Regions from separate parts of the Phormidesmis sp. 146-20 genome, predicted to be linked through region 2. Evidence: predicted binding sites of a transcription regulator. Region 2 holds the regulator's gene; the other holds the start of a gene.
The links. Region 2 encodes HrcA, which represses chaperone genes, less so after heat shock. Its sites were predicted from a motif close to ANTTAGCACTCNNNANTNNNGAGTGCTAANT; they were not measured.

Region 1 (7,132 bases), on a different contig from region 2:
AACATCTGGCTTGCGTCCTTGTTTGTTTGTGCGACACGGCGCTTCTGTATAAACTTCTCCACCCAGCTTACTTTGCTCTTTGTAATTCTCCCAGTGAGTTGCCAGTTTTGCCTGGACTCGACCATGCTTCAGCGTCATTCCATTATTTGCAATGAGATGTCCATCAACCCAAACCTCCGGATTCTTATGGATTAGCGCTCCATTGACCCATTCTGTCCCTTTCACAGGGTTTTGCATCCAATCTTCTAGAGAGCAGATTTCTCGCAAACTGGTAGAAGTCATTTTGTTACTCCTGTTACGTCTTGATTTGAGCTTAACGTTCTAGAGGCAGAATGCGTCCGATCGTTCGATTCTCAGCCGTAAAGGTTGCTTTAGCGACGCGTTGGACATCATTGGGAGTAATTTTGGCGATCGCTTCCAACTCTTTGAATAAATTGCGCCAGCTTCCGGTTTTGACTTCATACTCCAACAACGATTCAGCCATGCCGCTATTTGAGTCGAGCGATCGCAGCAATCCCGCTTTCGCTTGAGTTTTTACCCGGTCTAATTCTTGAGCAGAAACCAACTCCGTTTTCAGGCGTTCTGTTTCCGATCGCAGCGCTTTTGCCGCATCTTCCACTGATTTTCCGGGAGCCGTCAGCGCGTAGAACAACATTAAGTTGGGATGTTTGTCGCCGGGAAATCCATTGAGTCCCTGAGCGGCCAACGCGACTCGCTTCTCTTCGACTAGAGATTTGTATAAACGAGACGTGCGCCCATCGCTGAGAAGACTGGCGATCGCTTCGTAAATAATACTATCGGGATGGTTCAATGCGGGACGGTGATAGCCTTCGAGATACCAGGGTTGTGAGTTGAGACGCAGGGTGACTTCTCTAGTCTGAGTTTGAGGTGGCTCCACAGCCGTCACATCTGGAGGAGCAGGTCTTGATTTGAACCGACCAAAATAAATCTGGGACAAGCGCTTCACTTCTTTGGGATCGACATCTCCCACCAGGGCGATCGTCAGATTATTGGGCGCATAGTGAGTCTCAAAAAATTCCTGCACATCTTTGCGCGTCAGATTGCGAATATCCTGGTCGTAGCCAATCACCGGACGCTTGTAGGGATGAACCTGAAACGCTTTGTCTAAAAAAGCTTCGATCATTTGCCCGATCGGGGAGTTATCCGTCCGCAGTCGGCGCTCTTCGAGAATGACAGCTTTTTCTTTGTAAAACTCGCGAAACACTGGCTCCAAAAAGCGCTCTGACTCCAACGACATCCACAGTTCCAATTTGTTTGCTGGGAAGCTATAAAAATAGCGAGTGGCATCGCTCGACGTATTAGCATTCAACCCCACGCCGCCTGCTTGCTCAACGATGCGTCCCAGTTCGTTTTGCTCAACCAGCTTGGCGGCTTCGGCTTCGGTGCGATCGAACTCCTGCTGCAATTTAGTCGCTTCTGCGCCTTTTGCGGTTTGGATTTGTTCAGAAAGCTGATCTAAGCGATCGAGCAAGGGCTTTTCTGCTTGAGCATTCGTCGTTCCAATTCGCGTCGTTCCCTTAAAGGCCAAGTGTTCTAAAAAGTGAGCCACTCCTGTTTTTCCGTCCGGCTCGTCTGCGCCGCCCACATCTGCATAGGTGAGAAACGAAACAACGGGAGCCTGGTGCCGTTCCAGAACAATAAACTTCATGCCGTTGTCGAGCTTAAACTCAGTGACCTGATCAATCACTCGATCCACATAGGGCTGAATGGATTGAGTCGGCGGAACTTCGGTACGAGCATAAGCGGCTTGAGGCAACCCTTCCCACGTCAGAACGATCGCCAGAAAAATTACCAAACGAATCACAAAACATCTGAAAACTTGACTTTGCAGCAATGGATCTCACTCACGATGAAGAGCAACGGGATCAAACTCTTTAAAGATAGTGAGTAATGGCAATTTTTGGGGAATTTTTAACGAGTTTCTTACTGACGAAAGCTGCGCTGACGGTAGAAAATATAGGTGTCAAACAGGGCACCGACCAGAGCACAGGCGCACCCAATCACCAGTGAGCCTTCTAGCGCGTTACCATTACCAAAGGTTTGAAGAAAGATTTTGACCTGCTCAAGCCCCATTCGAGAAAAGCCATCCAGCCAGGGAAACAGCCCCAATAGCCCTAGCCCGGCGATCGCGCTTCCAACCAACACCAAAGGGGCAATAAAGCTGAAGACGCTTGTCAACGCGAGAGAACGCAAATAGCTGGATGCAAGGCTCATATACATGGCACACTCTGAGCAGTCATACAGGACAGGTAAACTGGAAAAACGCTTTCCGAGTCTTCCTCCAAACTTCTTCCAAGATAGAAGTGATCAGGGTAGTTCCGACCAATTGTTCAGAAATCTTAAATCTTTATAAAGAAACTTGGTGAACTTTCTCACAGCAGTATGACATTCACCCAAAGATTTTTTTTGTAATCCGCTTTACCAGTTGCTGACCTATTGGAGAGATTTAGGCAGATCTACTTACGGGCAGAATTTGCGTTTCAAACTTAGTTAAATGGCTTGTGTCTTCAGAGTGATGAAGGAACGATCGCAACTTCGTAAAATCACTCCATTCCGTTAATTTGACACTGAGGAATTTCTATGCAAGTCCTTAAACATCCAGAAGCCAACAATAATCCTGGTGATCCTCGAAATCGTGAAGTGGTTTTTCCGGGCTACGACATTCAGGACGGTAACTTGGCGACTCCGATCAATTCGTCTCCGATCGTCCGGGCTTATATCAATGCACTCCCAGCTTATCGGGCTGGATTGTCACCGCTGCGTCGAGGGCTAGAAGTGGGAATGGCTCACGGCTACTGGATTTTTGGCCCATTTGCCAAGTTGGGGCCGTTGCGCGACACTGATATTGCTAATCTGGCTGGGTTGCTGTCTACGATCGGGCTGCTAATCATCTCCACACTCACCCTTTCTCTCTATGCCAGCAGCAATCCTCCTGGGCCGACGGTTACCATTACAACGCCCAATCCACCCGATACATTCCAATCAGAACACGGTTGGAATGAGTACGCCAGTGGTTTTTTGATTGGGGGAATTGGAGGAGCAGCCCTTGCTTACTTTTTGCTGAATAATATTGCTTTGTTTAAGAACTTTGCGGCAGGGCTGTAGGCGATCGTCATTGCTACTTTCTTAGACTAAACAAGATTGAATTCACATTAAAAAATCAGGCGGATGCAATCGATAAGACTGGATCTGCCTGATTTAGTTTGAAGCGTAATCTAGTTGACCGATTGTTTGAGCAGTTTGGACAACAATTGATCAGTGAAGTCAGTTAACAGACTGCGGGAGCAGGCTCAAAGAGGGCTGTTTCAATCTTGCTCAAGGCTTCTTCGAGGTCATCATTGACGATTTGAATGTTAAACTCATGAGCCGCATTCACTTCTTCTCTGGCTCTTGCCAAACGCCGCTCGATCGCACTGTCAGAATCTTGTCCCCGTCCACGAATGCGAGTTTCTAGCTCACTCATCGAAGGGGGCAAAATAAACATTCGCAGCGCACTGGGGAAGGTTTTGCGAATCTGCCTCGCTCCGTCCAGTTCAATCTCTAAAATTACCCACTGTCCTGATTGAATCTTTTCTTGGACTGCCTGACGAGGAGTGCCATAGCAGTTGCCTGCAAATTCTGCCCATTCCAGTAGTTCGCCCTGCGCGACCATCCGCTCAAATTGGAGCCGCGTCACAAAGTAATAGTCCCGTCCGTCAATTTCTCCAGGACGGGGAGCGCGAGTTGTGACTGAGACAGATACATAAATTTCTGGATGACGACGAAGCAGCGATCGCAGTAAGGTGCCTTTTCCTACACCGCTTGGCCCCGTCAAAACAATGAGTCTACCCTTGCCCATAGTCTGCCTCGAATGCGTTAGCGCTAAAGTTCCCGGTTTTGTGATTATGTGAGTATAGCGTGTAACCTTTATGAGTTTGGAGTTCTGAGTTCTTAATCCAAAACTTGGAAGAAGTCAAAACGCTACTCTTCTGTCTCTCTGGTAAAAACAAATCGATTGGCCACCGTTTCGGGCTGAATGGCTGAGAGAATAATATGTCCTGAGTCTGTAATAATCACGGCTCTAGTGCGTCGTCCATAGGTGGCATCTACGAGCCTTTTTTCGTCTCTTGCGTCAGTGATGAGTCGTTTAATAGGCGCAGATTCAGGACTGACGATCGCCACAACTCGATTGGCGGACACAATATTGCCAAACCCAATGTTGATCAACTTGATATCGGTCATGGGCGGTTTGTCCGATCGAGCCAAGCTAGGGAACTCACCCCTCATCGTATCTGCAAAAAAATCTCACTACAAGGTAAACACGCAAACTTAATACATAGCTTTTGGATACCGGACTTAAGACAGCAAATTCAAGACATTAAACTCAAAACCTTTTCTATTCACTTCTATTCACAGTCTAGCCAGTCCTGAATTCCTTATTTTTACGCCACACGATAGACTCAAGAGAGGGATGAATTCGTAACAGATGAATTAAAAACAATGGTTGCAGAATTGAACTGTCAAACCTGAAGACTGTTCATCCTTGATTGTTCATCGTTTCTAAAGAACTATTTTGCAACCTGTTGACCTAACGACATTGACCGCGACCTGCTGCGAAATTCGGACTGATTGGCTGCCTGCTCGATTGGAGCAAGTCTATCAGCACGATCGCTTTACGGTATCTCTGGCGCTCCGCACATTAGATCGGCGAGGTTGGCTAACGATTTCCTGGCATCCGCAAGCGGCTCGAATTGGGGTGGGCAGTCCGCCGCCTCGGACTCCAGATACCTTTACCTTTAGTCAACAGTTGCGTCATCAGGTGGGAAATCTGGCCCTGGTGGCGATCGTCCCTGTGGCTGCGTGGGAGCGTGCGATCGATCTGCAATTTGCCAAACGTCCGGGTGATCCGGTTTTGTGGCATTTGTATGTCGAGATTATGGGCAAATACAGCAATGTGATTTTGGCAAATCAGGACAATCAGATTGTGACAGCGGCTCATCAGGTGAGTTCTAATCAATCTAGCGTTCGCCCGATCCAGACGGGTCAGCCTTATGAGTTGCCGCCTGCGCTCAGAGATCCGAGTCCCACTTTGAGCGAAAGTTTGGAAAGCTGGCGATCGCGCGTTGCGCTGGTGCCCGGTGCCATTCGTCGTAATCTGCTCAAAAACTATCGGGGTCTCAGTTCTGCCCTGTTGCTCTCAATGCTGCAAGCGGCAAAGCTTGACCCAGACGAATCGACCGAAAATTTGACCAATGCAGATTGGGAGCGCTTGTTTGACCGCTGGCAGACCTGGCTAAAGACGCTAGAGAATGGCGAGTTTCAACCGGGTTGGACGGCGACAGGCTACACCGTAATGGGTTGGGCGATGACTGAGCCAGTGAGTTCGGTACAAACGCTGCTCGATCGCTACTACACCAACCAACTCAACCAGCAGGTTTTTGGGCAACTTCGTCATCAAATTCAGCAGAAGCTCAATACGCTGTTGGGCAAGCTACGAGTCAAAGCAGATTCTTTTAAAGGTCGGTTGGCGAGCGCTGATCAGGCTGATCAATCAAAGCAGCAGGCCGATTTGTTGATGGCGCACCTGCATTTGTGGGAACCGGGACTAAAAGCGATCGAGCTTCTAGACTTTGAAACCGAGCAGCCGATCAAGATTCCCCTTGATCCCGAAAAAAACGCGGTGCAAAATGCTCAGGCACTCTACAAACGTCACCAAAAATTAAAACGAACTCGTGGGGCGATCGAGCCGTTACTTCAAGCCGTTCAAGAAGAAATCGACTACCTCGAACAGGTCGAAGCCACGCTGACTCAATTTACAGACTATCAAGCGCCCGAAGATTTAGAAGCGCTGGAAGAGGTGCGCGAAGAACTGATTCAGCAAAACTATATAGAAGCGTCTGACTACCAAAAAGAACCAGCTAAAGAAGATGCGGCAAGTCGTCCTTATCAGTACAAAACGCCCAGCGGCTTTGAATTATTGGTGGGAAGGAACAATCGACAAAACGATCGATTGACGCGATCGGCAAATGAATACGATCTCTGGTTTCACACTCAAGAAATTCCTGGCAGTCATGTCCTTTTACGACTGGAACCTGGAGCCGCGCCTGACGAATCTGATCTGCAATTTGCGGCTGACTTGACGGCCTACTACAGCCGCGCTCGACAAAGTGAGCAAGTCCCCGTCGTCTACACCGAACCCAAGCACGTCTATAAACCTAAAGGCGCAAAACCTGGAACGGTTATCTACAAGCAAGAGCGCATCCTCTGGGGACAGCCTCAACGAGTCAGCGAAAAGTAGCGATTAGACCCGGCAATCAGTCAGGCTTTTCGATCGCGTCCTCTACCATTAGAAAGAGCTATGTCACCAAACTGTGAATATTCGTGACAAAAAGTTTGTGTATGTTGTTACAATGTTGAGCGAATAGGGCTTAATGACCTAGAAAGAACCCGCCGCAAGTATGGGAACACGTGGATGGGTCTTCTCCAATGTAAAAAGATACGAAAACGACAACAGGTTGATTTGGGCCGGCTTCTTGACAAAGCTGGCTATTTTTTTCGCCAAACGTCACTAAGACGAACCTTCACAAAGGGTTGGCAATTACTAGTTTTTACCAGTAAATTTTGAACACTGCCGTATCACAAAAAACAGTCTGCTTTCTCTAACATCCAAGGTGAGCGATCGAAAGCGTTTCGCGATATGATGCAAAGCCATTAATGCCCCCAAGTCTCGGTAAATCCTTTCGGTGAATCCTAACTACGCACTCGTTCACGAATGGTTAACGCCCAAAGCAACAGGTGGCTCAGAACTTGTTGTGCAGGAAATTCTCAAACATGTGGATGCTGATTTGTACGCACTGATTGATTTTGAATCGGTGAATCCCAAAAGCTATCTTTATCAGCGCAAGATTGGCACGACTTTTTTACAGCATTTTCCGTTTGCTCAAAGGGGTGTTCAGAAATATTTGCCGTTTTTGCCGTTGGCGATCGAGCAGCTTGATCTGCGTCACTATGATGTGATTCTCTCGTCGTCTCATGCAGTGGCCAAAGGCGTTCTCACGGCTCCGCATCAGATGCACATTTGCTATTGTCACGCCCCAATGCGCTATGCCTGGGATCTGACATTTGACTATCT
Region 2 (7,132 bases):
TTTTACCCAACGCCTTTTCTGTTTTACCCAACGCCTTTTCTACTTTGCCTAACGCCTTTTCTACTTTGCCTAACGCCTTTTGTCTAATGTCTTCCCAACCTTAACGTTACTTAACTGATCAGCAAAGAACGATCAATTCAGATCTTTGATATCTGCATTCATCCTTCATTCCTCTCGCGAAGCGTGTCGAAGACAACCCCTCATCCCTTCACTCTCATGAGTCCACTTTACTTTTTGCTGTTAGAAGATAGTTTGTTAGACACAGAACTGGTGCAAATTGCACTGGCAGACGGAGAAATTGAGTGTGAAATGAAACGGGTAGACACGCGATCGGACTTTGTTGAGGCGCTAGAGACAGATTCGTTTGATTTGATATTGTCAGACTATGCGCTGCCAGGGTTTGATGGGATTTCTGCCCTCGCGGTGGCTCAAAGTATGCGTCCCGAAGTGCCGTTTATCATCGTATCGGGGACGCTGGGCGAAGAACTGGCGATCGAGATGCTCAAAAGTGGCGCAACTGATTACATTCTCAAACAGCGACTCGACAGGCTAGTTCCCTCGGTCAAGCGGGCCCTGCGAGAAGCCCAGGCTCGACGCGATCGCCAGCAAGCCGAACTTGCCCTTCAAGAGAGTGAGAATCGTCTGCGATTTTTGGCGGAGGCCAGCGTCATTCTCACCGCGTCTCTCGATTACAAAATCACGCTCGAAAATATTGCCAGTCTGACAGTGCCTTTTTTGGCGGACTTTTGTTTTTTTGATGTGGTCACTTCAGAAGGAGAGATCCAGCGGGCAGCCTGGAGTTATTGTGATCGCGCTCAGACTGATTGGTTTGCTCAGATTCAGTCCTTTGTCCCGTCTCAGCGTTTTGCTCATCATCCCACTCGACAAGCGATCGCCAGTGGCAGATCTGCTCTAACGCCCGTCGTCACGGATGAATGGATGCAAACGATCGCGACTCGTGACGAACATTTAAAATTTATGCGAGCGCTTCAGTTTCAATCAGAAATTGTGGTGCCGTTGGTGATTCACGATCGACGCTTGGGCGTGTTGACTTGTGGCTATACTGCTGCTTCCGGGCGACGTTATACAGAAACCGATCTCCGACTTGTAGAAGAATTAGCCAACCGGGCCGCGATCGCATTAGACAATGCCCAACTCTATGAGCAAGCACAAGAAGCTAATCGCCTCAAAGATGAATTTTTAGCCGTCCTGTCTCATGAATTGCGAACGCCACTCAATCCAATTTTGGGATGGTCAAAGTTATTAAAAGCAAAACTCTACGATCGCACCACTTTGATACGCGGGCTGGAAACGATCGAACGCAACGCCCAGATCCAAACGCAACTGATCGAAGATCTCTTAGATGTCTCTCGAATTCTCAGCGGAAAGCTAACTTTAAAACACAATTTGGTCAGCCTGATACCGATTATTGAATCAGCGTTAGAAACGGTACGATTATCCGCAGAAGCGAAAGCGGTCAACCTGACATTTTCCATATCAGATCATCTTGAAGCGCCAGCCTTTCAAATCATTGGTGATGCGAGTCGGCTCCAGCAGGTTTTTTGGAATCTCTTCTCCAACGCCATTAAATTTACGCCGCCCAACGGACAGGTACAAATTCACATCACAGCCAGCAATCCGCACTCTGAAGGGGGCATTGCTCAAATCCAAATCACCGACACCGGGAAAGGCATCCCCGCCTCCTTTTTGCCCTATGTGTTTGACTACTTTCGCCAGGCAGACGGCAGCACAACGCGCACCTTTGGCGGACTGGGAATCGGACTCGCGATCGTTCGTCATCTCGTCGAACTTCACGGCGGCACCGTCCATGCAGACAGCCCCGGAGAAGGACAAGGCTCAACCTTTACTGTAAAGCTGCCCCTCAAACAAACCGCAGACAACTTCTCGGCTCCAACGCCTGCCCCTCCTCTCATGTCAGCGCCTTTGGCAGGTATGCAGATTCTCGTAGTAGACGACGAAAAAGACACCCTCGACCTCCTGACCTTTTTGCTCGAAGAAGCAGGCGCGATCGTGACTCCTGTTTCATCCGTCCAAGCCGCTCTATCTGCCGTCAAACAAGCCGTCCCCAACCTGCTCATCAGTGATGTTGGAATGCCCGATCAAGATGGGTACGCATTGATCAACCAACTGCAACTACAGCAAGCAGACATTCCCGCGATCGCCATCACCGCCTACGCCAGAGAAGAAGATCGCCAAAGAGTAATGGCTGCCGGATTTCAAACCTATTTGACCAAACCGATCGAACCCGATGCCGTGATTGCTGCCATTACAAACTTGAATCTTCCAATCATAAGTAGCGTCGATCGGTAGGACGATCGTTGATCGTGAATTGGTAAATTCTTCGCTTCGATATTTGACGCTTCTGCCCCAATCTGCCAATTCTAGAGGACTTTAAGAGAAGAATTTTGGTTCAAAGTCCCCTACTCGTGGGGGATTTAGGGGGCTGCCCGGATTTACAACCGTAGCGAGAAATACACTCATCCCTCATCCCTCATCCCTCATCCCTAACTCAGAGCGTCTGAAATGTAATCGGCGGTAGCTTCGACAAGGGCGATCGTATCTTCGTAGACCATGCGCGTCGGCCCCAACACACAAACACTTCCGACAGGGACAGTGCCACGACTATAGGTCGAAGAAATCAGCGTACAGGTGCGAATCGGCTCTAGCGAATTTTCGGAACCAATGCGAACGGTGACTCGTTTGCCCAACAGTTCAGAATCGGGTGGCTCGAAAATCAGGGGCATCAACTGATGTTGTTCTTCTTCGAGCAGGTGCATGATCGTTTTGATCTGGCTGAGTTCCGAAAATTCTGGCTGACGCAGCACTTCAGACACACCGCTGACCATAATCTGGGTAGGGGCTGATGATTTGGACAGACGGCGCGACAGATCTGTGACCAGCGAGGTGAGAAACTGACTGTAGCGATCGAACTCTCGCCCCAACTCACTCCAGTCTAAAGTCGCAATCTCAGCAGGCGATCGCCCCCGAAGCTGATCGTTCAAAAAGTTAGAGAGAATCTGCAACTCTCGTGCGACCAGTTCTGGATCGCCATCTTCCTCAACCTGCGGCAACTCCATCAAAACCGATTGCGTTTCGTAAGTATCGTTGACCACAATCAGCATGACGCGCTGGGGGTCGATTTGCACAAGCTGCAAGTGACGCAACTCGGTCGTCCGGCTAAAGGGCATCGTGATCAGCGTAATATAGCCACTCAACGTCGCCAAAATTTGAGCCGCCCCTTTAAGCAGCGCTTCAAAACTCCATTCGTCCCAATTGAGCCGACCTGTTAACAATTGCTCAACCTGATAGCTCAACTCGGTCGAAGGGGTAATTAGCTGATCAACATAGATGCGGTAGCCCGAATCAGACGGAATGCGCCCTGCCGAGGTGTGAGGCTGATAGAGCAATCCTGCTTTTTCTAAAAAGCCCATCGCATTGCGAATCGTCGCCGAACTAACGCTAAGTTGATATCCTTTCACGAGGGCCTCAGATCCGACAGGCTCGGCCGTCGCGATGTAGTGGCGCACCGTTGCCCAAAGAACTTGCTGCTGTCGATTCGTCAGATTCATGTGAGTAGACATTTTGAAAAGCTAAATCTTAAATCTCAGACTAGGATTCAGTCTCAGTCAGATACACCAATTGAACCTAAGATAGCAGATTCTTGATTTTGGCTTTTATTTGGGATCGCTGTGGTAGCAAACGCGGCAGGAAGACAGAAGAGACTTTAGACTTTGGACACAAGACAGGTCTACAAGGCCTTGGTTGGCGATCGAAGCGGTTCCCACATTCGTCAGCTTAAATTCTATGAGGTTCTTTCGCTTCGATCTTCAGCGCTTTTGCCCCCCAACTCCCCATTCTGGGGACTTCCGGACAATTTACGGCCTCCTCGCGCAGCGGATTACCCCCAAAGGGGGAACAGACTATCGAAGCTCTCCCTCATCCCTCGCTAATATCTGGGAATTGATCGATCCACGGCGATCGCATACGCATCAATCCCGCCCATAATATTCTTCACCTGCGTAAAGCCCTGTTGAATTAGCCATTGGCACATTTGCGCCGATCGCATTCCGTGATGACACAGCACCAACGTTTCTTTTTGAGGATCGAGACGAGTGTGAATCTCTTCAGACCATTCGGCGTAGTCGCTCAGGGGCAACACGATAAACCCAGGCAAGCCAGCCGTTTCGACTTCCCAAACTTCTCGCACATCGACAAGCTGTAAGTCTTGGGGATCGGCCAGCTTTTGGGCCAGTTCGGTGACGCTGATCTGAGAGAGCGGTTGACTGTCAAAGTTGGACATAGAGGACACTGGGGAAGCGATCGCTTCAACCAACGAGACATGGATACTGAAATCTTGACACAGCCTGCGCCCTCAACTGCCAGACGCATTCATCAATTTCTTTTTGGTGTGGGCTGGGCGAACTTCGCTTACTGTTGATTTGCGATAAAGCGAACTGTGAGGCAAAACGCGCAGCACTTCTTCGACGGTCGTGATCCCCTGGGTGATCTTCTCGATCGCCGACACCCGAAACGAGTCAAAATTGTCGCCATCTAATAAGTAGCGCTGTAGCTGGGTCATCGTGCCTTCGTAAATAATTTGTCGCAGCGTATCATCGACGTTGAGTAGCTCAATAATTGCCTCGCGTCCCAAATACCCCGAATTAAAGCAGCGATTGCAGCCTTTGCCTTTGCGCCATTCGTGTCCGATGTGGTCGCGATCGATGCCCAAAGCTTTGAGATCTTTCTCGCTAGGTTGGTAAGGCTCAGAGCAGTGGGGACAATTTTTTCGCACGAGACGCTGGGCCACCACTCCCAACAACGCATCACTGATCAAACCAGGGTCGGGGCCAATATCCTTAAGTCTGGGAACGGCGCTCATTGCATCATTGGTGTGTAGCGTTGTCAAAACCAGGTGTCCGGTTAGGGCGGCTCGAATGCCCGTTTCGGCAGTTTCGTGATCGCGAATTTCGCCCAGCATGATGATGTCGGGGTCTTGGCGCAAAATGGCTCTCAATCCGGCTGCAAAGGTCATCCCCGCTGCCTCATGGACTTGAGTTTGCGTAATGCGCGGCAGAATGTACTCGACCGGATCTTCGACCGTGACGACGTTGACAAATTCAGTAGCGATCGCCTGCAAGCTCGTGTACAGAGTGCTGGTTTTGCCTGACCCCGTTGGGCCCGTAAAGATAATCATGCCTTGAGGCTGACGCAGCCAGCGCTGGTAGATTTCGAGCGTTTTGGGAGAAAAGCCCAATTCTTCCATGTTCGAGAAGGGATTTTGACGGGGCAGCAGTCGGATGACGGCCTTTTCTCCGCCGACACAGGGCAAGGTGCTGACGCGCATATCCAGTCCCAGGTCGGTGTCTTGACCAGAGGCGTAGCTTTCTCCGATGCGGGCATCTTGAGGGCGACGGCTTTCTGAGATATCCATGTTGGCCATGACTTTGAGGGCGACGATCGCTCGCCGACTCACTTCGATAGGCAGGGTGGTAATGTCGCGTAAAATTCCGTCAATTCGATAGCGAACGCGCAGCCCAGCAGGGGTCGGTTCTAAGTGAATGTCGCTGGCCCGATTTCGCAAGGCCCCCGAAATAATGGTTCTGATCCGTCCGATCTGGTCGGCTGCTTTTGAGAGATAGAGTTCGGTGACTTCGCCAATGTTTTCGGCTTCGAGTTCTCCGGTGAGGGGGTTGACCAGGGGAGTCGAGCTAATTTGATGGTGGTCGAGGTTGGCGGTGTGATACCAGGCGCGGTAGCTTTTATCGGTGACGGGAATAATTTTGACGTTGGTGAAGGTGCGATCGCTCAGTTCCTGAACCTGCTTGTCAGAAAGCGTTACGGGGCTACCGAGATAAAAACAGTTGCGCCAGAGTAAAAGGGGAATCAGAGGCGGCAGGGCGTTGCGATCGGGAAATTCTCGCAAAAATCGATGGCTGACTTCTCGATCCAACAGTTCCAGTGTGACGTTGTTTTCTGAATCGACCAGCAGATGAAGCGCTTGTTCGCAGGTGATTTCACGGTTTTTGAGTTGTTGCCAGACCGAGAGTGAATTAGGAGCTTTCATGGTCTTTTTAGTGCGGGAACGTCAGGAGTACGAGCTAAAGCAGCCGATGGATTGCTTTGTCAACGCTTCGGTGATCCTACTGTATGGTTAAGCTGTGCTACAAGCATTTCTGGCTACAATCCTGCTACTTGAAGCTGAGAGAAAATTAATTAGCGATCGCTGTCTGCTTGTTCCTTTACTTCGTTGATCGCTGAGGCTGATCCGGGATGTTGAATGCGACTTTTTTCGATAAATTGCTTCATGGCGATGCGGCGATTGGTCATAAAGCGACTCCAAAAGCCGGGGATGATGCCGTCCATTGTTTTGGCAATCGACCACACTTCCATCGCCATGATGTTGTAGAAGGCGCGATCGGCTCGTCTCAGCTTGTCCAGCCATTCGTCTAAAGTCATTGCAGGCAACGATTCTAGCGAGTCTTGTGGGTCGGGTGTGGGGTCGGGTGCTGGATCGGGTGTGGGGTCGAGCATGGCGATCGGCTTACTACAACACTACGAAAGATGCCCTTTTTTGTTAAATCAGCAGACATGGGGGACTTTGGACTTTGGACAGTATTTAAAGTCTCCAGTCTAATGTCTAACGTCTAACGTCCTCTACGTCTCTCTTTAATGCAGAATCTGTGAGAGAAATTTTTTAGCCCGATCGCCTTTGGGATTGGTGAAAAACTCAGTGGGGGTGGTGTCTTCGATGAGTAAGCCTTCGTCCATAAAGACCACACGATCGGCGACTTCGCGGGCAAATCCGACTTCATGAGTGACGCAGACCATTGTCATACCAGAGTTGGCCAGCGATCGCATCACCTGTAAGACTTCTTGCACCATTTCGGGATCGAGGGCGGAGGTGGGTTCGTCAAACAACATGACTTTGGGCTGCATGGCTAGGGCACGGGCGATCGCGACTCGCTGTTGTTGTCCTCCCGAAAGCTGACCGGGATACTTATTCGCCTGTTCTAAAATGCCGACGCGCTCTAGGAGTTGACCTGCATCATCTTTGGCTTTGGCTTTTGTCCATTTGCGGACGTGGGTGGGAGCCAGCATCACATTCTCTAAC

Region 1: the regulator HrcA is predicted to act here: its motif matches at 4,341-4,371, upstream of remA (extracellular matrix/biofilm regulator RemA).

Annotation. Positions count from the first base shown of each region.
Region 1 covers NZ_JBJPHT010000009.1:147,080-154,211, reverse strand. Annotated here, with positions in the region: gene ACKFKH_RS10535 (Uma2 family endonuclease) at 1-282, opposite strand, end outside; gene ACKFKH_RS10530 (M16 family metallopeptidase) at 314-1,825, opposite strand; gene ACKFKH_RS10525 (hypothetical protein) at 1,945-2,241, opposite strand; gene ACKFKH_RS10520 (photosystem I reaction center subunit XI) at 2,602-3,126, shown strand; gene gmk (guanylate kinase) at 3,290-3,859, opposite strand; gene remA (extracellular matrix/biofilm regulator RemA) at 3,982-4,242, opposite strand; gene ACKFKH_RS10505 (Rqc2 family fibronectin-binding protein) at 4,574-6,298, shown strand; gene ACKFKH_RS10500 (glycosyltransferase) at 6,744-7,132, shown strand, end outside.
Region 2 covers NZ_JBJPHT010000015.1:145-7,276, forward strand. Annotated here, with positions in the region: gene ACKFKH_RS13995 (response regulator) at 217-2,331, shown strand; gene hrcA (heat-inducible transcriptional repressor HrcA) at 2,526-3,602, opposite strand; gene ACKFKH_RS14005 (rhodanese-like domain-containing protein) at 3,968-4,321, opposite strand; gene ACKFKH_RS14010 (GspE/PulE family protein) at 4,394-6,085, opposite strand; gene ACKFKH_RS14015 (hypothetical protein) at 6,235-6,552, opposite strand; gene ACKFKH_RS14020 (amino acid ABC transporter ATP-binding protein) at 6,688-7,132, opposite strand, start outside.